DNA from 2 places in the Halobacillus sp. ACCC02827 genome. Region 2 is predicted to be linked to the other one. Evidence: riboswitches for the same ligand, from Rfam matches in the RefSeq annotation. Region 2 holds a riboswitch; the other holds the start of a gene.
What was found. Region 2 has a riboswitch for S-adenosylmethionine ahead of QRD89_RS17610 (O-acetylhomoserine aminocarboxypropyltransferase/cysteine synthase family protein). Riboswitches for the same ligand answer to the same signal wherever they lie in the genome.

Region 1: linked by a shared signal. The riboswitch ahead of QRD89_RS18120 (methionine ABC transporter ATP-binding protein) and the one ahead of QRD89_RS17610 (O-acetylhomoserine aminocarboxypropyltransferase/cysteine synthase family protein) in region 2 are both predicted to bind S-adenosylmethionine.

The regions. Positions count from the first base shown of each region.
Region 1 covers NZ_CP128168.1:3,439,410-3,450,562, reverse strand. The annotation lists gene QRD89_RS18170 (LTA synthase family protein) at 1-75, shown strand, start outside; gene QRD89_RS18165 (sulfite exporter TauE/SafE family protein) at 127-903, opposite strand; gene QRD89_RS18160 (sulfurtransferase TusA family protein) at 960-1,187, opposite strand; gene QRD89_RS18155 (MBL fold metallo-hydrolase) at 1,228-2,358, opposite strand; gene QRD89_RS18150 (sulfurtransferase TusA family protein) at 2,398-2,964, opposite strand; gene QRD89_RS18145 (rhodanese-like domain-containing protein) at 2,999-3,289, opposite strand; gene QRD89_RS18140 (DsrE/DsrF/DrsH-like family protein) at 3,308-3,787, opposite strand; gene QRD89_RS18135 (metal-sensitive transcriptional regulator) at 3,849-4,106, opposite strand; gene QRD89_RS18130 (DUF421 domain-containing protein) at 4,248-4,961, shown strand; gene QRD89_RS18125 (DUF302 domain-containing protein) at 5,015-5,398, opposite strand; SAM riboswitch class I at 5,572-5,689, shown strand; gene QRD89_RS18120 (methionine ABC transporter ATP-binding protein) at 5,782-6,810, shown strand; gene QRD89_RS18115 (methionine ABC transporter permease) at 6,800-7,462, shown strand; gene QRD89_RS18110 (MetQ/NlpA family ABC transporter substrate-binding protein) at 7,478-8,314, shown strand; gene QRD89_RS18105 (M20 family metallopeptidase) at 8,328-9,515, shown strand; gene QRD89_RS18100 (Cof-type HAD-IIB family hydrolase) at 9,638-10,378, shown strand; gene QRD89_RS18095 (thiolase family protein) at 10,661-11,153, shown strand, end outside.
Region 2 covers NZ_CP128168.1:3,332,970-3,344,122, forward strand. The annotation lists gene QRD89_RS17580 (NAD(P)/FAD-dependent oxidoreductase) at 1-241, opposite strand, end outside; gene QRD89_RS17585 (efflux RND transporter permease subunit) at 367-3,492, opposite strand; gene QRD89_RS17590 (TetR/AcrR family transcriptional regulator) at 3,613-4,458, shown strand; gene QRD89_RS17595 (hypothetical protein) at 4,743-5,195, opposite strand; gene QRD89_RS17600 (NAD(P)/FAD-dependent oxidoreductase) at 5,226-6,452, opposite strand; gene QRD89_RS17605 (DUF2188 domain-containing protein) at 6,540-6,737, opposite strand; SAM riboswitch class I at 6,885-6,994, shown strand; gene QRD89_RS17610 (O-acetylhomoserine aminocarboxypropyltransferase/cysteine synthase family protein) at 7,109-8,782, shown strand; gene metX (homoserine O-acetyltransferase MetX) at 8,814-9,869, shown strand; gene QRD89_RS17620 (hypothetical protein) at 9,977-10,684, opposite strand; gene kynA (tryptophan 2,3-dioxygenase) at 10,783-11,153, opposite strand, start outside.

The sequences.
Region 1 (11,153 bases), 110 kb from region 2:
TACGGAGACTTGCTTCGTTATCTGGATGAAACAGAAATGGTGAATCCGGAAGAAGAGCAAGAGGAAGCAGCTTAATAAAAGAAAAACCACCATTCCAGGTCAGGGATGGTGGTTTTTTTAGATAAGTTAAAAGATATCGAACCAGATTTTAATGGTTGTGCCAAGTATAAGGACAGCGAGTATGGTTTGGAGAACGTTCGTATTCATTTTCTGTCCTGACTTCGCTCCCAACGGCGCAGCGATCAAGCTTGCCAGGATAAGAATAAAAGCAGGCAGATAATCGAATTGTCCCGTTGTCACTTTCCCGATGGTTGCACCGATCGATGAGATCAAAGTGATCGCGAGAGAGGAGGCGATGGTCATCCTTGTCGGTATTTTCAAGACGACGAGCATTATCGGTACGAGCAGGAAAGCTCCTCCGGCTCCTACAATACCAGCTCCAATACCAACGAGGAAGGCAAGCAGGGAAGCGGCAGGCTTGTGGAACGTCACAAGATTCACGGGTGTTTCATCGGTCCTTTTCTTAGGGATGAACATCATGATGGTTGCAATAAGGGCAATAATTCCGTAAACGATGTTGATGCCGTTCTCCGGCATGAATTGAGAGCCGTATCCGCCGATAAAACTACCGATTAATACACTGCCCCCCATGTATAAGATCAGTGGTTTATTAAGATGCCCGCCTTTTCGATAGGCCCACACACCACCGATCGTTGCGAAGAAGACCTGGATCGCACTGATTCCTGATACTTCGTATGCCGTAAACGAACCGACGCCGATGAAGGCCGGTATATAGAGCAGCATCGGGTAGTTGATAATCGCGCCGCCGATCCCGAGCATCCCGGAGATGTAGGAACCCACAAATCCGATAGCAAATATAGTAAGAATAAATCCATATTCCATGTGTCTTGTACCTCCTTAAAAAAGGGAACCGAATGGACGGTTCCCTTTTGCTGTTGTTATGCTTTTTGAATCCAAAATTTGAAGACACCCTCGTTTTCCTGGTGGTCGAGAAGGGTGTGTCCTCCGGATTTAGCCCATGCAGTCAAATCGCTCTCTGCGCCTTTATCTGTTGCATGGATTTCCAGTATTTCTCCTGATTCTATATCGTTCATCGCTTTCTTCGTTTTGACAATCGGCATTGGGCATGCCAGGCCTTTAGCATCTAATACTTTGGTTACGTTCATGATTTCATACCTCCAGTAGTTTTATTGGGTCGTCTGATGGTTACCTTACTGCACAGCGGTTCGGTCCCACTTCCATTTCGCGCTGTTCCTCCTTATCCGGACGGATTTTACCCATGTTCGTTTCCCGGATCTGCTGATAAGCATTCGGCTGTGGTGGAAGGTTCTCTGTGACAAGTTTACGGAATTCACTAACGTCTTCAATGTTTAAACCATGATTCTCCTGGAATAGTGCTCCCAGTTTTCGAGCAATCGTATGATCTTCATTCCACTCCTCCATCGTCATGAAGTGGGCAGGCAGAACAAGCAGCTCGGCAGATAGTTCCTTATAGCGTGTATAAAGTGTCTCTCTAAGGTCCGCTACCCAGTCTTCTGCTTTTCCGGCAAGGTCCGGTCTTCCAATCGAATCGATGAATAAAATATCTCCCGTCATCAAGTAACGATCATCGACAACGAAGGACGTGGAGCCTTTCGTATGACCAGGGGAATAGAGCGCATGCACATCGATCTTTGCATTTCCGGCCTGAATCTTCGTTTGGTCCTGCAGCGCGTTGTATTCAAATGTTACTTCGGCAGCATCTTCGGGTGGAAGCCAGTAGGAAGCGCCTGTTTCTTCAGCAAGTTGTCTGCCGCCGGATATATGATCGGCATGCAGGTGAGTGTCCAGGATGTGTGTGATCTTCCAATTGTTTTCTTCTGCAAAGTCTTTGTACACGTCGGTCATTCTTGTCGCGTCGATGACAACGGCTTCGCCTTTAGAAACGACCATATAAGACAGGCAGCCTTTACCGATACGTATGAATTGATAGACAGATCCTCCGTCACTCAATTCACCGACTTTTACCGGCTCCAGGTGCTCACTCCACTCTTTCATTCCACCCTCGACGGAATATACGTTTTCATATCCTGCCTCACTAATCAGTTCTGCCACCATTTCAGAGGAGCCGCCTTTGGCACAAACGACGGCAATCTCTTTATCATTCGGTAACTGATCGGTAATAGACTCGACGCCATCGAGCAGATCAAAGTAAGGCACGTTCATATAAGTGAAGCTGTCACTTTCGATTTTCCAATCATGGAATGCGTCCTCTGTCCGTACATCCAGTAGGAACAGCTCTTCCTTATTCAGCACTTTCTTGACGATATCTGCAATCGGCATAGTTTTTACTGACATCCTATTTACCCCCTAAGGTATATTGGTTTGCAAAAAAATTTAATTATGAATGGAGGAAGTTTCTCCGTTCCATTCCCTCATGCCAGGTACGACATTGTACACGTTCTCCAAGCCTTTGTCTGCCAGCTTCTGTGCAGCCAAGTCACTGCGGCTTCCTGTGCGGCAGATGACGTAAACAGGTTTGGTGCTGTCGATCTCATTCATGCGTGCATCCAGCTCTCCTAGTGGAATGGATACCGCTCCCGGGATGTGCGTGAATGCAAATTCTGCCTGTTCACGAACATCCAGTATGGTTACTTCCTGTGAGCGTACTTCCTGAAGTGTTTCATTGTCCACGATGTGTGGATGTTTCTTCTCCTGGGCTTCTTCGCCGCTGGTTTTCCGGAGATAGTGTTTCAGGACATCCCCGTCTTCGATAATACCGAGATAGTCGTGTCCGGAGCTTTTCGCCCATGCCTGCAGATCGGCTTTGGAACCTTTATCTGTTGCAAGCACTTCTAAGACATCGCCTGCAGCAAGGTCTTTGAATGCTTTCTTCGTCTTTACAATCGGCATTGGGCAGGCCAAGCCTTTGGCATCAAGCGTCTGATTCGTTTTAATTGTCATCTGAGATTCCTCCTTACCCATATAGGTATGTGATTTATTCTGTCGGGCCTTCCCAGGCGAGCATGCCGCCCTCCATGTTCGTTACGTCAAACCCTTTACTCATGAGTATTTCTGAAGCACGGCCGCTGCGTCCGCCGGAGCGACAAACCATGATATAAGGTGTATCTTTATCCAATTCAACCGCCCGCTCTTCAATAAATCCCAGAGGGATGTGTGCAGCACCGGGTATTTTACCTTCTGCCACTTCTTCGTCTTCTCTGACATCAATGATGTTCAGAGCCTCACTCAGCTGCTGTTCTACTTCTTTAGCTGTCATTGTTTTCATATGGTTTCAACCTCCTGATTAGATAAATAGGTTAACGTTTCCTTCTTCTGCATCTGCCAAATAAGCAGCTACACCAGCGTACTGGATGTCATCCAACAGTTCTTCCTTTTGGAGACCGAGGAGATCCATCGTCATTGTACAGGCAACAAGGTTGATTTCCTGTTCCTGAGCCATGTCAATCAAGTCCGGCAACGGCACAGCATTATGCTTCTTCATAACGTCTTTGATCATTTTAGGGCCGAATCCTGCGAAATTCATTTTAGAAATGCCCATTTTATCCGCACCCCGTGGCATCATTTTCCCGAACATTTTCTCCATGAAGCCTTTCTTCACTTTAATTGGTTCGTCTTTCCTTAGAGCATTCAGTCCCCAGAAAGTATGGAAGATGGTAACTTCATGATCATAGGCTGCTGCCCCGTTGGCGATGATATAAGCGGCCATCGCCTTATCGTAATCTCCGCTGAATAAAATGATGTTCGTTTTCTTCGTCTCTGACATTTTACTGCCTCCTTATTGGGTTATACTAATACGTGTAGGGGTATATTGTAAAGTAAAAAAATTATCTGCTTTTGACTAGCAATTGAACAGCTTCGTTAATGGACGCTTCTGTTGTCTGATCGTCATCGGACCCTTGAATGCACTCTGCAAGGTTGGAGCTGACGACAAGACCGATGGCACGATCGATCGCGCTTCTGGATGCAGAAAGCTGTGTGATGACATCTTTACAGTCTTTATTCTCCTCCATCATTTTCAGTACGCCTCTCAATTGCCCTTCTAATCGTTTCACTCTGTTTTTCATAGCTGTGTTATATTCCACTGCGTCGGCCTCCCTTAAGCAGTTATTTTTGTTCGCTTTGAACAGTACATGACTAATAATATACCCCTAGTGGTATTTTTGTCAACAAGAAAAGATTCGGATAAGAATACCGATAGAATACCAAGCTAAGGAAGAGGTGACATGATGGAACTTTGGATGGATACCTGGAAGGTACTGCTTAGAATCGTCACAATCCTGCCATTGCTTTTGGCCGTAGGTCTCTTTATGGGGAAGCGGTCGATCGGTGAACTACCTGTCTTTGACTTCGTTGTTGTCCTGGTTCTCGGCTCCGTGGTGGGAGCGGATATTGCTGATCCGAATATCAACCACATCCATACGGTGACAGCTATTATAGCGATCGCGCTCTTACAAAAAGTCATTGTATGGATGAAGCTGAGGAGTCCTTGGTTCGGTAAGTTATTGACCTTCGAACCAACTGTTGTCGTTTTCGAAGGGAAGATGATTGGTGAAAACGTTAAGCGAATTCGCTATTCCATTGATAACATAATACAAATGCTTCGGGAAAAAGATGTATTCCGGATTGAGGACGTATACACGGCAATCATAGAACCGGACGGGAGATTGACGGTGCAATTGAAGCAGGGAAAAGAGCCTGTTACTAGAGAAGACATAGGTATGTGGAATAGGGGTGGGGGTTATGACATCCCCTTGATTATGGACGGTATTTTACAAAAGGATATGATAGCGCGTATGGAAAAGACAGAAGCGTGGGTAGAGAAACAGATCACTCCCCATGCGGTTTCGGATATCTTCTACGGAGCGGTAACCAACCGGGGATCTTTTCACTACTCGTTGAAAGGTACGGATCCGAAAATTCCGCCTATCGAGCATTAAATGGAGATCCCTGGTAGAGTGCGGATGGGTGAACCCTGACCAGGGATCTAATTTCACACGCTTTTGCTTATACAGTGAATCAACCGTTCCTCGATATCGGAGGCGAGTGATTGAACGGCAGCATCGCCAATGAGACTTACAAGAGCAGTTGGTTTCGGCATTCCGATCTTTGTTGTGCCCTGCTCATCATATACGACCATTTTACAAGGGAGAAAATAACCGGCAAGGGTATTCTCGGATAGGATGCTTTCTGCTTCTTTCGGATTACACACTTCAAGAATACGAAATTCCTGATGGAAGTCCAATCCTTTTTTCGTCAGCTTATCTTTGACATTGAACTTCCATAAGACCCCGAACTGCTCCAGACTCAGCTGTTGTTCCAGGCTTTCCACTGCATCCTCGACACTCTTCTTCGTTTCAACTGTATAATGAAACATAGAATCCTCCTTTTTAATTTCCTGATTTATGGCTATACATACCCTTTAAGGTATTTATGGAATCTGAATTTCTCCATTTTTCTGAGAAAAGTTACAAATGGAATTGACAAGGTGGATGAGGCTGTATTATCATTTTCACCAGTGACATAATTGAATAACGAATTGAATCGATCTTCTTATCTAGAGAGGTGGAGGGACTGGCCCTTTGAAACCTCGGCAGCGGATCTGAACGGATGTCTCCGTCAGAAACTGTGCCAACTCCAGCACGCCTGTGGGCGTGACAGATGAGGAGAGACGGATCTCATATACATACGTGTGAGCCTCTCTTCTTGTTTTATAAGAAGAGAGGCTCTTTTTGTTTAGGAAAGCATAGGAGGGATTCGATGATCCAGTTTGAAAACGTATCGAAAGTGTATCAGCACGAAGGGAAAGAACTGCGTGCCGTCGACCGTGTCGATTTGACGATACATAAAGGGGAAATCTTCGGAGTCATCGGTTTCAGCGGCGCTGGAAAAAGCACGCTCGTCCGTCTTGTTAATTTATTGGAACGGCCGACAGAAGGAAGGGTCGTCGTCAATGGAGAGGATTTGACGAAGCTGTCCAAACCGGATTTAAGGACAGTCCGGAAGCGCATCGGAATGATCTTTCAGCATTTTAATCTGCTGGAGTCCAAAACCGTCCACCATAACGTGGCATTTCCATTATCTCTTGTCGGTACGCCGAAGAAAGAGATAGATCAAAGGGTGAAGGAAATTCTAGCCTTCGTCGGTCTGTCTGAAAAGGCAAATCATTACCCGGACCAGCTGTCCGGCGGGCAGAAACAGCGGGTCGGTATCGCCCGAGCTTTGGCGACCTCCCCTGATATTCTATTATGTGACGAAGCAACGTCCGCTCTCGATCCGGAGACAACCAAGTCAATCCTGGAACTTTTGAAGAAGGTGAGAGACGAGTACGGCATTACGATTCTGATGATCACTCACGAAATGAATGTCGTCCGTGAGGTGTGTGACAGGATAGCAGTGATGGAAAACGGACGTGTCATGGAGAGTGGATCCATTTTCGACCTTTTCTCCAATCCGCAGCATCCGACAACCAAGAATTTCGTAAGGACGGTGATGGAGAATGATATACCCGCGTCTATTCTAGACGGCATCGAAAAGCGCCATGCCTCCGGGAATATCTACCGGATCACCTTTGTGGAGGAAAGCGCAGGACAGCCGGTCCTCTCACAGGTGGCAAAACGTTTTGATGTGGAAGTAAATGTACTGTTCGGACAGATTACGGAACTGCAGGGTATTCCATTCGGTCATTTAGTCGTGGAGTTCCAAGGGGATGCGAAAGAAATTCTTAAAGCGATCCACCATATCCAACAAACCGTAACGGTACAGGAGGTGACTGCACATGCAGGTTAATTTGATGGATTTTTGGCCGAAAATATGGGAAGCGACATATCAGACCCTTGTCATGGTCGGTATATCCCTCCTGGCAGCAGCGCTAATCGGCCTGCCGCTTGGAATACTTCTCGTTGTTACGAGACAGGGAGGGCTGCTTCAAAATAAACCGTTCTTTAACGGATTAAGTGCGGTTGTGAACTTCTTCCGTTCCATTCCGTTCATCATATTGCTCGTAGCGATCCTGCCGTTTACACGTCTGCTTGTCGGTTCATCGATCGGGACAGCAGCAGCTGTCGTTCCGCTCGTCATCTTCTCTGCTCCGTACATAGCGAGGCTTGTGGAAAGCAGCTTGCTTGAAGTGAAACCAGGAGTCATCGAAGCAGCAGAAGCGATGGGAGCGACACCGTGGCAGATCATACGTCGTGTTTATATACCAGAAGCATTGAGTTCTATTATTCTTAACTTGACGATTGCAACGATCGGTCTCGTCGGTGCTTCCGCCATGGCGGGCTTTGTTGGAGGCGGAGGTTTGGGAGATTTGGCCATCTCTTACGGCTATCAACGCTTTGAAACAGATATTATGATTGCAACGGTCCTATTGCTCGTACTGATTGTGCAGCTTACGCAGACGGTTGGAAACTTTATATCAAGAAAAATACGTAGACAATAACAGGGGGATATTATTATGAAAAAGTGGGGATTTATTTTAGGTTTCATCGCAATCATCAGTTTTGTATTAGCAGGGTGCTCCAGTGAAGGCGACGCAGCATCTGGTGAGAAGACGAAAGTGAAGGTAGGCCTGAATGGTTCCGGCGTCCCGATTTGGGAGAAAGTCCAGGAGAAAGCAGAGAAAGAGAATATTGACATTGAACTGGTTGAATTCGCGGACTACGTGCGCCCGAACATGGCACTTGCTGATGGAGATATCGATTTGAACGCTTTCCAGACGGTGTCGTATTTTGATTCCTTCATAGAAGAGCACGATTTAGACTTGAAGCCGATCGGTACGACGATCATTGCTCCAATGGGTGTCTATTCCGAAAAATATAAAGATGTAAAGGACATTCCTGATGGAAGTTCCATCGCTGTCCCGAAAGAAGCAACGAACATGGGACGCGCTCTGCTTCTCCTTGAGCAGGCGGGTCTGATCGGTCTACCGGAAGATTTCGACGGAAATGGATCGCTCGATATCATTGAAGATAATCCGAAGAACTTGAAATTTGAGCCGATTGTTGCTGCCCAGACACCACGTGTCCTTCCCGATGTCGCTGCATCCGTCATTAATAATGGAGTCGCGGTTGAAGCAGGATTTGTACCGGTGGAAGACGCTGTCTATATTGAGGATGAAACCGCTCAACCTTATATCAACATCATTGCGGCTCGTGCCGATGAAGCAGATAAAGAAGTCTACCAGAAAATCGTTGAGCTTTATCAAGAAGAGGACGTAGCGGATCACATTAAGAAAACATATAACGATTCCCTTATTCCGACATTTGTCCCATTGGAAGATATCGGCTGGTAAAGGAGTGGAGGAAATGACTACAGAAACAGCAACTTCTCTTTCCACCCTTCTTGAGCAAAAGATAGAAGGGAAGCGGGGAGAATACCTATCCATCAGTCACAGCATTCATGAACGCCCGGAAATAGGCAACGAGGAATATTTCGCTGCAGATACGCTGACCACTCTTTTAGAAAAGGAAGGGTTTGTCGTCGATCGGAATATTCCAGAACATGAAACGGCCTTCCGTGCGGTGAAAAGCTCTGGTGTTCCCGGACCTAAAATCGGGTTTTTGGCAGAATATGATGCCCTGCCGGGTCTTGGTCATGCATGCGGACACAATATTATCGGCACAGCCTCTTGTGCGGCTGCCATTGCATTAGGGGAATTGATCAGTCAAACCGGAGGAGATGTCGTCGTACTCGGCACACCGGCAGAAGAAGGCGGACCGAACGGCAGTGCGAAAGGAACATTCGTCCGCCACGGACTCGTCCAGGATTTAGATGTCTGTATGATGGTTCATCCTATGGGGAGGACGTCGGGATCGGCGCCTACGCTGGCCGTCGATCCTGTCGATTTTGAATTCTTCGGCAAAAGTGCACATGCGGCAAGCAACCCGCACGACGGCATCAACGCCTTGGATGGAGTCATTCAACTGTACAACGGGATCAATGCCCTGCGCCAGCATGTTCCGGATGACGTGCGGATCCATGGAGTCATCTTGGATGGCGGTCAGGCACCTAATATCGTTCCGGATTATGCCCGGGCGAGGTTTTATTTACGAGCAGCAACGCGTGAAGCATGTGATGAAGTAACACGCAGGGTCGAAGAAATCGCTGCAGGTGCGGCGAGAATCACAGGCGCGGATTACAAAATGACGCGCATTCAAAACGGAGTAGATAATTTTAAAGTAACCCCAACGTTTGATGAAGTGTTCCGGCAGAAGATCGAGGCACTCGGCGAAGTGTATCATGCCGAGCGTAAAGGTCTCGGTTCATCCGATGCAGGCAATGTCAGCCAAGTCATTCCTACCCTTCATCCATATATCAAAATAGGCCCGGACTCGCTTGTTGCTCATACGGACGAGTTTCGGGAAGCTGCCCGCTCGAAAGCGGGAGACGAAGCGCTCATGAAAGGAGCCAAGGCGTTAAGTCAGACAGGATTGACCCTGCTGCTGGACCAAGTCCTGCTTCAGGAAATAAAGAAGGAGCACCAAGCTCTATAAAGGCACCCCGTGTAAAGATCCGTCTTTACATGGGGTCTCTCTATTGCCGGGCTTACGGATTTATTGTACCGGGGGCATGGATGTATTAGAATGGATACAGTAATAGAGAGGACGTGGGAGAAATGAAGGAAGATATCAAACTGATCGCCTTGGATTTGGACGGGACCCTCGTAAGTCATGAAGGCACCGTTTCTGAGGCTAACGAAAAAGCTGTAAAAGAAGCAAAAGAACAAGGAATTCATGTCGTACTAAGTACAGGCAGATCGCTGTCCCGGTGCAGGGATATTGCGGAATCTTTAGGACGCTCTTCCTACATCGTCACGATCAATGGCGGGGAAATCTATGATCACGAATTCGAACTGGTAGAGCAGAATAAGCTCCACCATACACATGTCGAGAGGCTGTGGGAACTGAAAAAAGAACACGGCCTGTATTTCTGGTCTACAACCGTACAAGGTCTCTATAATAGTCAAGATCCGTTTGAGAATGAGGTCCATCAGTACGACTGGTTGAAATTCGGATTCGACATAGAAGACGATGAGGTGCGTGAAGTCATCTTGGAAGAATTGAATAACAATGAAGAGCTGGAAGTGACTAATTCCAGTCCTACGAACATTGAAATCAACCCTGTTGGTGTGAATAAAGCAGCTGCTTTGAAAAAAGTCTGCAAGTGGCTGGATTTGGACATGAGTCAAGTGATGGCCGTAGGTGACAGTTTGAATGATATGGCGATGATCAAAGAAGCGGGACTTGGTGTCGCTATGGGGAATGCTCAGGAAGATGTTAAGAAAGCTGCGGCTTTCACGACTGCTACAAACGCGGAAGATGGAGTAGCGCGTGCTATTGAAAAAGTTCTGAAATAAAAGGATACAGATAACCTTGCAGGTTTTTGCTGCAAGGTTTTTTTTATTTCTGAGAACATAGGCGCGTGGGGGATCGTGAAGTTTTTCGTCATTCCGGTCTGTCGAAATCCTTCTAATTTCATATTTTTGTAATCAATTTAAATATCAGGAAGGAATATATTCAGCAAAGAGAGAAATACAGCAACGTAGTTAGAGAGCCATGGATTTGGAGCGCCGACGTTTCCTGCTCCCAGCACCCGCATCTGCGGGTGGCAGGAAGGGGTCTGGCGGGGAGGTTTTGGAATGAGAGAAGTAGTGATCGTTGACGCAGTAAGAACACCGGTCGGAAGGAGAGGAGGCATGTTCCGTGAAGTCAGGCCCGACCTTCTGTTAGCGGAATTGCTGAAAGAATTGATGCGAAGGTCGGGAGTGGATCCTTCTCAGGTGGAGGATGTAATTGCCGGGTGTGTAACGCAAGTTGGTGAGCAGGCAGGAGATATTGCCCGCATTGCTGCCCTTACCGCGGGTTTTCCTGTTCAAGTCCCTGGTGTTACATTGGATCGCCAGTGTGGATCGAGCCAGCAGGCGGTTCATTTTGCGGCACAGGCAATCGCAAGCGGGGATATGGACGCTGTCATTGCCTGCGGAGTCGAAAGTATGTCACGGGTTCCGATGTTTTCGAATCGGCAGGGAGTGAAGGATAACGAACGCCTGACGGATGCATATGAATTGATTCATCAAGGTCTCTCAGCCGAACGTATTGCAGATCGCTGGGACATATCGAAAGAAACGCTTG
Region 2 (11,153 bases):
TCACCCACCCCTCATCGAGCCACTCCTGCGTTTCCTCCTCCAGCTCTTCGGTCCTCACTGTGAAGAACTGGGCGCCGTGATCCGCCTTCCCCTGAGCGACACGACGGGTAGCGAGACGTCCGCCGACACTTCTTCCTTTATCTACAAGAACGAAATTATCCCGGCCTTGTTTTTTAAACCTTCTGGCTGCCGTAATACCAGCAAGCCCTGCACCGACGATCGTAATCTCATAGTGATCCAATTAAGCCACCTCCATATTCCTTTTCGTAGAATGCTCTTTCATGAAAAAAGAACACCCCCGGACAATCCAAGGATGTTCTTATTTTACCACTTACTATTCAACAAGGGACATAGTACGGAAGTCGCCTACTCTTCTACTGTTACCCGCTTTTTCTTGCGGAATTTAGACAAAATCTCATAAACCAACGGAACAATCAACAGTGTCAGCAGCGTCGAGCTTGCCAGACCTCCGATTACCGTCACACCCAGCCCTTTACTGATGATCGAACCGCCTTCAAAACCAAGCGCAAGCGGAAGCAGCGCGCCGATCGTGGCTAATGCCGTCATCAGAATCGGACGGAGTCTTGTCACACCTGCATCAATCAAGGCTTCGCGTGTCGTAAATCCTTCTTTCTCTTTATGGATGACACGGTCAATTAGTACAATTGCGTTCGTTACTACGATACCAATCAGCATGAGTGCTCCAATCATAGCGGAAATACTCAAGGTTTCTCCGCTGATAAGCAGCCCAAGCACCGCTCCAATGATGGTGAATGGCAGCGAGAACAAAATGGCAAGCGGCGCAAGTCCTCCACCAAAGAAGATGACCAGAATCAAATAGACGATTGCAATGGCAGCAAGCATGGCCAATCCTAGTTGGGAGAAGGAATCAGCAATGTCTTCGGCTACTCCGCCCTGGGTGATTTCTACGCCGGACGGTGTATCGATATCCTGTGCTTTGTCATAAACGTCACCCGAAACGGCTCCGACGTCGTCTACCGTAATTTCTGCACTGACACTCGCATACACACGATTGTCTCGACGAGTAATCGTATCCGCAGTCGTTCCTTCTTCCACTTCAACCACTTCAGAAACCGGAACCGTCTGGCCTAGCGGCGTTTGAATTTCCCGCGAGGTCAAGTCTTCTATCGTTGATAATTCCGGTTCCTCCACGTTTAAGTAAACGTTCAAGTCTTCTCCATCCTGCTGCACAGTTGTCAGAACAGGTTCTTCTCTATTTTGGCTGAGTTCCATTCCTACCTGGGCAGCCGTAACGCCAAGTTCACTCAGTTTATCGTGATCCACTACGAGTGTATATTCATCGTAGGATTCTGAAAGGCTGGAGTCGACATTACGAAGGTTATCTTCTTGTGAAAGAAGATCTTCCAGCTCTGTCACAACCGGCTTGATTTCATCGATATTTTCTCCATATACCCTCAGCTCCAAGTTACTGCTTGAACCAGTACCAGAGAAGTCCTGGCTTACCCACTCTCCCTGATCTGAGTTCGCGTTTAATTCCTTAATGACCGTTTCCGTTTCTTTGTCAAAAGCTTCCGTGTCATCGTTGTATTCTACGAAGAACATCGCTTGATTCGACGCACCCGGGTTCATTGGGTTTTCTCCACCGACGGAATACTGGATTGTTTCCGCCCCATCACGGTCGAGGAAGAAGTCCTGCGCTTCATCAGCAACTGCCTCTACATCCTCTAATGTCTGACCCGGTTCCGGGTTATACGTCGCGATGACCATCTTCTGCTCCTGATCCGGAAGGAAACTCGTTCCGACAAGAGGAAGTAAGGCTATGCTCCCGACCAATACAGCAACAGCGATAATCGATGTAATGATCTTATGATTCAAAGCCTTGGTCAATATTGACTTATACCAGCGAGCGAGCCGGCCGCCGCCCTCTTCATGAGGCTGTTGCTTAATTTTATCGCTTTTCAATAACGTATGGGACAGCATCGGTACAATGGTGACAGCAACGAGTAAAGAAGCCAGCAAAGCAAATACTACTGTCAAAGCGAATGGAAGGAATATCTGTCCGACCGTTCCTTCCACAAGCCCAAGCGGCAGGAACACCGCGATGGTTACGAGCGTCGAAGAAAGAATCGGCATGAACATTTCTCTTGTCGATTCCCTGATCAGCGCTTTGCCCCGCAATGATTCTCCAGGCAGAGACATTCGCCTGTATATGTTTTCTACAACAACAATGGAATCATCGACGACACGTCCGATGGCGACCGTCATAGCTCCAAGCGTCATGATGTTCAGCGTAATATTCATTTGATTAAGGATAATGATCCCGATCAACAGGGATAGAGGGATCGAAATAATGGATATGATAGTCGTTTTAATATTTCTTAAGAACAACAGAATGACGATGACAGCGAAGATTCCACCAAACAACGCTTTATTCAGCATCGTGCTGACAGATTCTTCAATCGGTTCTCCTTGGTCGAAGGAATAAATAAACTCCACTCCGTCCAATTCCGTTTGGAGGTCTTCTGTCTCTGCTTTCACCGCATTTACGACATCAACTGTATTCGCTTCCTGCGACTTGACGATTTGAACAGCAATAGAATTTTCTCCATTGGTTCTGGAAATGGATTCCGCTTCTCCAACGACTTCAATATCAGCGATGTCTCCAAGTGCTACTGTCGGGATGGAAGAAGTCGTTTGTGCCTGACCGGTGCCTGTCGGGCTGTTCTGGCCGCCCGGGGCCTGCTGCGCTTCCCCGCCTCCAGAAGCAGGTACAGCAGGAATCTCTAATTCTTTCAATTCTTCTATATTGGCTACACTGCCATCCAGAACGACAGATTTCTGTGAATCATCAAACGTAAACAGCCCTAATGGGAAATTGACATTCGAACCTTGTATCAAGTTCTTGATCGTCTCTGAATCAAGACCGCGTTCTGCAAGCGCGTCCTCATCCAGTGTCATACGGACTTCTTTCAGCTGTTGTCCGGAAACTTGAACATCTGCAACTCCCTCCAGACCTTCAAGTGCCGGTACGACAGTGTCTTCCATTTCCTGCGTCAGTTCTTCCAAAGAGGCATCTTTATCGATGGCACTGAAGCTTACGACAGGAAAAGCATTGAAGTTCAAGCGGGACACGGACGGCTCCTGAGCATCCTCAGGCAGGGCGACATCCGCAACTGCCTCTTGCAGCTCGTCTTCCGCTTCGTCCAAGCTCTTATCAAAGCTGTACTCCAGCTGAAGTGAAGATGCATTCTGATAGGAGGTCGAACTTACCGTCTTTACACCACTCAAGTTACCGACCTGCTGCTCCAGTGGTTCTGATATTTCGGATGCCACTTCTTCGGGTGTCGCACCCGGGTAAGTAGTAGTCACTGTTATAATCGGCGGCTCTATGTTTGGAATGGTTTCCAACTTCATATTCAATCCCGCATACAGTCCGGCGGCTGTAATCAGAATTGTCATGAGCCAAACAGCGAATTTGTTATTCATCGAAAAATCGATGATTTTTTTCATAAAAGAACTCTCCCCTTCCATTTGACCGTTCAGTCACTCACCAATATAATATATATGACCGAACAGTCATGGTCAAGTGGGAAGTCCACCTTTTTTCAACGTCAAAGGAGCGAAACATATATGGAACCGAAGTCCACCTATATCATTGAACAGTCAATCAAGTTGTTTGCCAAAAAAGGGTTCAGCTCGACATCAGTACAGGAAATTGCTACACAATGCGGAATATCGAAAGGTGCATTCTACCTTCACTTCAAGTCAAAAGACGCCTTGCTGATGGACATTTTCCACTATTACTATGATCAGATTCAAGGGAAGATCGACAGCATTAATGAATTAAATTTAGATGCCCGCCAAACCTTCCTGAAACAGATGCAGGTCACCTATGAAGAGTTAGCAGCGCACAGAGATTTCATAATAATGCAGATCCGCGAGCAGGCCATTCCGTTCAATGACAATATTGAGGAGTTCATCAATAAAACACGACTTCAATCCTACCTCTTCTACCATTACCATCTAAGGAAAATCTACGGAGAAGACAAAGAGGATATCCTCTGGGAAGTCAGCCTGTTAATGCAGGGAATACTGAAGGGTTATATGGATTTAATTATTATTGAAGCAGCTGACGTAGACTATGAAGCGATTTCGCGTTCCATGTTAAGATACGCGGATTATATAGTGGAAGGGTTCGAGAAGCACAATGACCAACCAGTCATCAACGAATCCTTTATTAAGAACATTTTGCCGGATGCTTTTACAGACAATCGTAAAAAGGTCTTCCTGGAAGAATTAAAGACCAGAAAAAAAGAGGCAGATCGCGATACAGCGGATACGTTAACTGTATTGATGGAAGAGATCAAACGGGAGGAGCCACGTCCCGCCATTTTGAAAGCTCTCTCTGCCAATTTAGAACCCCTCGAGGATTATAAGGGGTTCCTGCAGGAGCTCCGCCTTTTCTACAGAATCTAAGATTACAAACCTGTGTGGAAACTGGAGAGGATAAAGATAGAACAATAATCCTCTCCGCATATGTAAAAACGTTTCTTGTTCAAACACTCTCTCGTTCATTGACTTATAGTAGGACAATCTTGGGACATGAAAATGGGCAACAGGAACAGCGGAAACAGACAGGTCCCTGATAGAGAAAAGCTACGAGGAGCACTGGACGTCCCGTGGAAAGCCCGGAGCACACCGACTCCAAAACCACTGCGGAAGCAAACCAAAGCCAGTCACAAATGTGACTGGCTTTGGTTTTATTTCTCCGCTTCCATGATTTGATCGAGCACAGGATAAGCCGCTTCAATTCCTTCTTCCGCAACAAGACAAGCTACCCCGACCGGTGTATCCCAAAACGAATCCGGGATATATGGATTCTTCAAACCTGCCGGCTGATAAAGCGCGCGATAGATCCGTTCCAAGTGCTGCCTGGTCACTGCCTCTTCCTCTTTTCTTTCGCCTCTTGCCAACAGAAAAACGTGACGCATGGATTGAAACAGATTATCTCCCGGCATGAACGTATATTCCTTAAAGAATCCAAGCTGTTTCTCCGCCTGCTCCTTTAAACCATGACTGACACATAGATCATCCAAATGTTCACGAAGGTGCCGGTAAACTTGTTGGAACACTCTCCGCTTCTCCTCCTGCATGACCTTATCTGTATAAACCTCTTGCAGCTTTGCATATGCGGTTTCTTTCGTCCATTCCATCCCCATCACCTCTCTTTATATAGTTCGCCGTCAGGGAGAGGAATCCTTGTCATATCCGAATGCTTCCGCTTCCATTTCGACAGATTGGTAAAGCAGAGGAAAGTCTCTGGTCCCTTCTCTCAAATAATCCCCCAATTTCGGCGCCACTTTGTTCCATACCATCGGGTTGGCAGCCATCGCTTGAAACAGGGCAAGTTCATTCTTCGAGAACCTTTTTAACGAGTGGATATAATCCAGCGTCAACTGAAAGCCCGGGAAGAGGTGTTTATCCCGCTTTTTCTGGAAAGCTTCCATGACCACTTCCCTGTCATCACCTGCATCGATCCGCATGCACGCATCTGCGAGCAGAAACGCCTGCATGAAAGCATCATTAATACCAAGTCCTGTACTTGGGTCTTTACTGTGACCTGCATCGCCGATCAGGGCCCATCCGTTTCCATAAGGTTTACGGAAAAAGTTAGGCACCCCTGAGGTCCCGATGATACTTCCTTGCAAACGGGCATTCTCCAACCGCTTTTCCATTCCATACAGCTGCTTGTACATACGGACAAACGCTTCGGGGGAATCTTTCATCATAGTTTTAAACTCATCCGGATGAACCTCAAGACCGATACAATCTCTTCCTTGTTCCATTGGGAACAAAAAGCCGATTCTTCCTTCATGAAGAAATATTTCCGTAGTAGGCGTTTCCAAAGGGGGAATTCCCTCAAAATATCCGTACAGCACTGGTCTGAGAGGCGGTGTATCGTGATACACTTCCGCACCTGCCTGGCGGGCGATCGTCGAATGTTTACCATCTGCTCCGACAATTAAATCACCATACACCTCTTTCTCTCTCCCTTTCCCTTTTATCCTCACCCCTACCATGCGGTCTTGATCCCACAAAACCTCCCGCACAGCTGTCTCTGAAAGAAAGGTTACTCCCTCGTACAGGAAGGTGCGTTCTATAAGAAGCATATCCAGGCGGTCACGCTTTGGTATGACCGTGTAGGCAGACCTCGGGCCATCTATGTAACTGGAACCGATATGTGTCCTCATCCGATCCACCTTCCGCAGGCCGCCAGCCAGCAATTTGTCTAAAATGCCGAGTTCTTCTAAGTAACCGGTATGCGACATATAATGAGTTGATAACGTATCACTCGGGAAAGGAGCTTTATCTATAAGAAGTACTTTTTTTCCGAGTTTTCCAAGCAGAACTGCTAAACTCGCGCCTGCCACCCGTGCACCTGCAATGACCACATCATAGCGATTGTCCATAAAGATCCCCTCTTCTTTTCTACTAATCCTGCTTCCACTCTACCAGATTCATAACATAAAAAAACTCCCGTTTCCGGGAGTCATGTATTAGTACGTGCGCTCTTCTTCTACTTCGTGATTCTGATTCATAATGGAAAGCTTGCTTGGTGAGTTTCCTTTCGCCATTTCTTCAGCCTTTTCGATGGCAGTATCACGTTCATCGTAAAGATCTGTCGGAGCCACGTCTTCGATTTTAACAAACCAGCCTGTTACGTCTTTATTTGGGACTACACTATATTCTTTCATTCTATCTTCACTCCTCTACTATTTTTGAATGTAGTAAGAGCATTCCCAGCTGGATGCATACTCAAACATCAAAGACCTCGGAGAAAGGGTTTGACATTGCACAGGCACACGTATATAATTTCAAACAAGTCAGACTAATCGAATACACTCTTATCGAGAGCGGCAGAGGGACTAGGCCCTACGACGCCCGGCAACCATCAAGCAAAGACTTGAAAAGGTGCTAAATCCTACAGATCCGGTGATCTGAAAGATAAGGGGAGGTAATCCGTACATACAGCCCTCTTCTTTCTTACAGAAGAGGGCTTTTCGTTTGCCTTCCGCCACCAAGGTAGAGGTTCCTAGGAACAACAATCCAAGGAGGAGAATGATTGATGACTTTCCCTAACCACCCGTACGGTCCAGAGACTTTGTTGTTACACGGCGGACAGGAGCCAGACCCGGCTACCGGTTCCCGCGCAGTGCCGATTTATCAAACGACCTCTTATGTCTTCCGAGACACAGACCACGCTCAGAACCTGTTCGCCCTTGCAGAACCGGGAAACATTTATACGCGGATCATGAACCCGACCGTGGATGCTTTCGAGCAGCGGATGGCTTTATTGGAAGACGGAGCCGCAGCTGTAGCTACTTCTTCCGGAATGTCAGCGATCACACTCGCCATTTTGAATATTGCAGGGGCCGGAGATGAAATCGTGGCTTCCTCCAACCTTTACGGCGGCACATACAACCTCTTCGTCCATACCCTTCCGAGGTATGGAATCCATGTTCGTTTCATTGAAGGCAGCAGCCATGACGACTTCCAAGCAGCCATTACCTCAAATACAAAGGCTATTTTCGCGGAAACGATTGGAAATCCGAGTCTGGATGTTCTCGATATCGAGAAAGTGGCAGCTGTAGCCCACAGTCATCACATCCCACTTATTATCGATAACACCTTTGCCACCCCTTATGTATGCCAACCTTTCGCATGGGGCGCGGATATCGTCGTCCACTCCGCTACGAAATGGATCGGGGGACACGGCACGACGATTGGCGGTGTCGTCATTGACAGCGGCCGTTTTAACTGGGACCACGAGAAGTTCCCTGGATTTACAACTCCGGATGAGAGCTACAATGGAATCCGCTACGCCGATCTCGGTCCCGCAGCCTACGCGGTTAAACTCCGCGTCCAACTTCTCCGGGATATCGGGGCATGCCTAAGCCCGCAAAATGCTTTCCTGTTGCTGCAAGGGTTGGAGACGCTGCATCTCCGAATTAAAAAGCATGCGGATCAGGCACTCGAGATTGCCAGGTATTTAGAAAAACATGAAGGAGTCGAGTGGGTGCGTTATCCGGGATTACCCGATCATCCTACCCACCCCCTTGCTGAGAAGTACTTCCATTACGGCCACGGCTCCATCGTCGTTTTTGGTATTTCAGGCGGCAGGGAAGCTGGTCGTACACTGATAGACAACATCGGATTGTGGTCCCATGTAGCTAACGTCGGCGATGCAAAATCGTTAATTATTCATCCCGCATCCACCACACACCAACAGTTGAACGAGCATGACCTGAAGAAATCGGGCGTCACCGAGGAGCTCGTGCGTCTGTCTGTAGGCCTGGAGTCGGTTGATGACTTGATTGATGAATTGGATGCTGCCATCCGCCAAGCTACAGGTGCTGGGTCGGCAAGTAAAAACAGGAACCATCCAGCACTGCCGATTCTACAATCATCCTTGGATCGTTCAGAAGGCCAACTGAGGAAAAGGACGATCGGGTTTACCACAAGTCCTTCTCCGGAGGATGTAAACAGACTTGCTCAACTCGGCTATACGATTGTGGATCTATCCTCAGAAGAAGAGGCACCTACTTATGTGGATATCCTTCATTTTGACCGGTTGAACACAGATGAACCGATTATCGAGCAGCAGCCGCACGGAATTTTGTGGATTAATGAGGCAATAGCGGAGGATGAGGAAACCACGATTTCCGGTATACGAATATATGACGCTGTCGTAGCGGTTCGTACAGGAAAAAGCATCTCCTCCTCTCTACAATCGGTCTAATCGAAAGCATTACGGAAAGGAGAATTCGTTCATGTCATTGAAAAACCCAGTCAGCCAGGAAACAGAAAGTCCAGTCCTTTCCATTGGTCCTTTGGAATTAGAGTCAGGAGATCGGCTGACTGATGTAGAACTCGCTTACGAGCGTTATGGTAAAGCGGATGCTCCTGTCATTTTAGTCTGCCATGCGTTGACGGGAAACCAATTGGCAGTCGGATCAAAGGAAGAACCTGGCTGGTGGGCTGGCTTGATCGGAGACGACTGTCCCATCGATACGAAACACTATCAAGTCATTACCTTCAACGTGCTCGGCGGATGTCACGGTTCTACAGGACCCGCGAGCATAAACCCTGACACCGGTAAGGAATACAAACAAACATTCCCACCTGTTACCATCCGGGACATGGTTAACGCCCAATTTGAAGCGCTTAGAAGACTGGGTATTCAGCAGTTAGAGGCAGTCGTCGGGGGATCACTGGGCGGTATGCAGGCATATGAATGGGGTCTGCTGTACCCGACCTTTATGAAGAAGCTGTTTATTCTCGCAGCCACTCCTTATTTGAGCGATTACGGGATTGCCTTCAACCACATAGGATCAAAAGCCATATGCTCCGATCCCGCATTCAATGGAGGAAATTACGAATCCAATACAGCTCTGCAGGGTTTTGAAATAGCCCGCATGACCGGAATGGTCACATACCGCAGTGGTACACTTTTTCAGCAGCGGTTCGACCGATCACAGGCCAAAGAAGATCGTTATGATATCCAGTCCTACCTCGATCATCAGGGAGCCAAGATCAAAGAACGTTTCGATGCCAACAGCTATTTATACTTGCTTGAAGCTATGAATAACCATGATATTGGAAAAAAACGAGGAGGATGGGAAGCAGCAGCCGCCCTTTATGAAGCACCTATTTATACCATCAGTTTCGAACATGACCTCCTTTATCCGGAAAGTTTAATCGCCCGCTTCTCTGCTCTCGCACCCCAAGCGGAGCATTATCATGTGACGACTGATTTCGGCCATGATGGGTTTTTAGTCGAGTTCGAACGATGGGGGCAATGGATTAAAGAAAAATTAGACACATAAGAAAGAGGCCGGATGTTTTCACATCCGGCCTCTTCCGCTTGTTATTTTACTGAGTTTCTTGACAGTTTTTTAAAGCTCCTCGCCATTAAGGGAAAAGACTCTTTCGCTTACTGCTTCCCTTCAGCTGTTTGATTCTGTCCGAGGTTTTCCAGATACTCTTCCTTCAGCCATTCCTTTACTTCTTTCCTCTTCAGAAGCAGATGATCCGGCCAGTCTTCCTTCGATTGATCCAAGTACAAGAGGATTCCTTTGTCTGACAAGGCCAGGTTTCGAGGATCGATCTGAACAGATTCGTCGTCCAGCTCCTCGCGTGCAAGCTTTTCCGCCATACCTAAATAATCCTTGTCCGCTTTAAATATTTTCTCCATATCAATGGCAGAGCCCGTTTTCTTATCAAAATTCAAAACGGTCTGCATTTCGATGGGCTCTTCTGATCCTATCCTCATCGTTTCAAGAAAGCGCACATTAAAATAACGATGGTCCTGATGGATGACTTCAAAGTTTATTTGCAATTCCGTAGGCTGATCCACTTCCTGCTCTTGTGTACTCAAATAGCTTTTCTGCTTAAACATGGCTTTACGCTGATTCACATAATCCGTAATTTTTTGGTCAATTTGATTGTTGGGGGTATCAGGATATTGGATGGAGATGTGGTAATCCTGATAATCTTCTACATCCGATTCAATATCTACATCATAGATAGGCATTTTAGTTGATTGCTTCCCGTCCTTATCCTCGTTGGCATTGGCTATGAAGGAACAGGCGGACAAGAACAAGACTGCGATACCAAATATATATATAATAGGTTGATTCATAGAAATTACCTCTTTGTTTAATAATGATTACATAACCTATTGTAACACAAATGTAATAATATTTTAATCATGCAGTCATATTCAGTCTTTTCTGTCGATTAAATACGGGTCCGGACGTCCCAAAGCTCCGGGAAGAAACGATGATCCAATACTTTCTTCAAATAACCTACGCCTGAAGAACCACCGGTCCCCTGTTTGTGACCAATAATACGCTCAACCGTCTTCATGTGCCTGAATCGCCATTGCTGCAGGCTGTCTTCGATATCAACCAACTTTTCCGCAAGTTGATACAGTTCCCAATAACGTTCGACATCCTGATAAACCGCGGCCCAGGCTGCCTCTACTTTTTCGTTTCGCCTATATGTCTGTGTATAATCGCTGCGGGAGTCAATAGAAAAGCCGGCTCTTGCAAGCTCCGCAATTGCCACGTCATATATACCCGGTGCTTCGTAGGCGGACTGCAACTGCT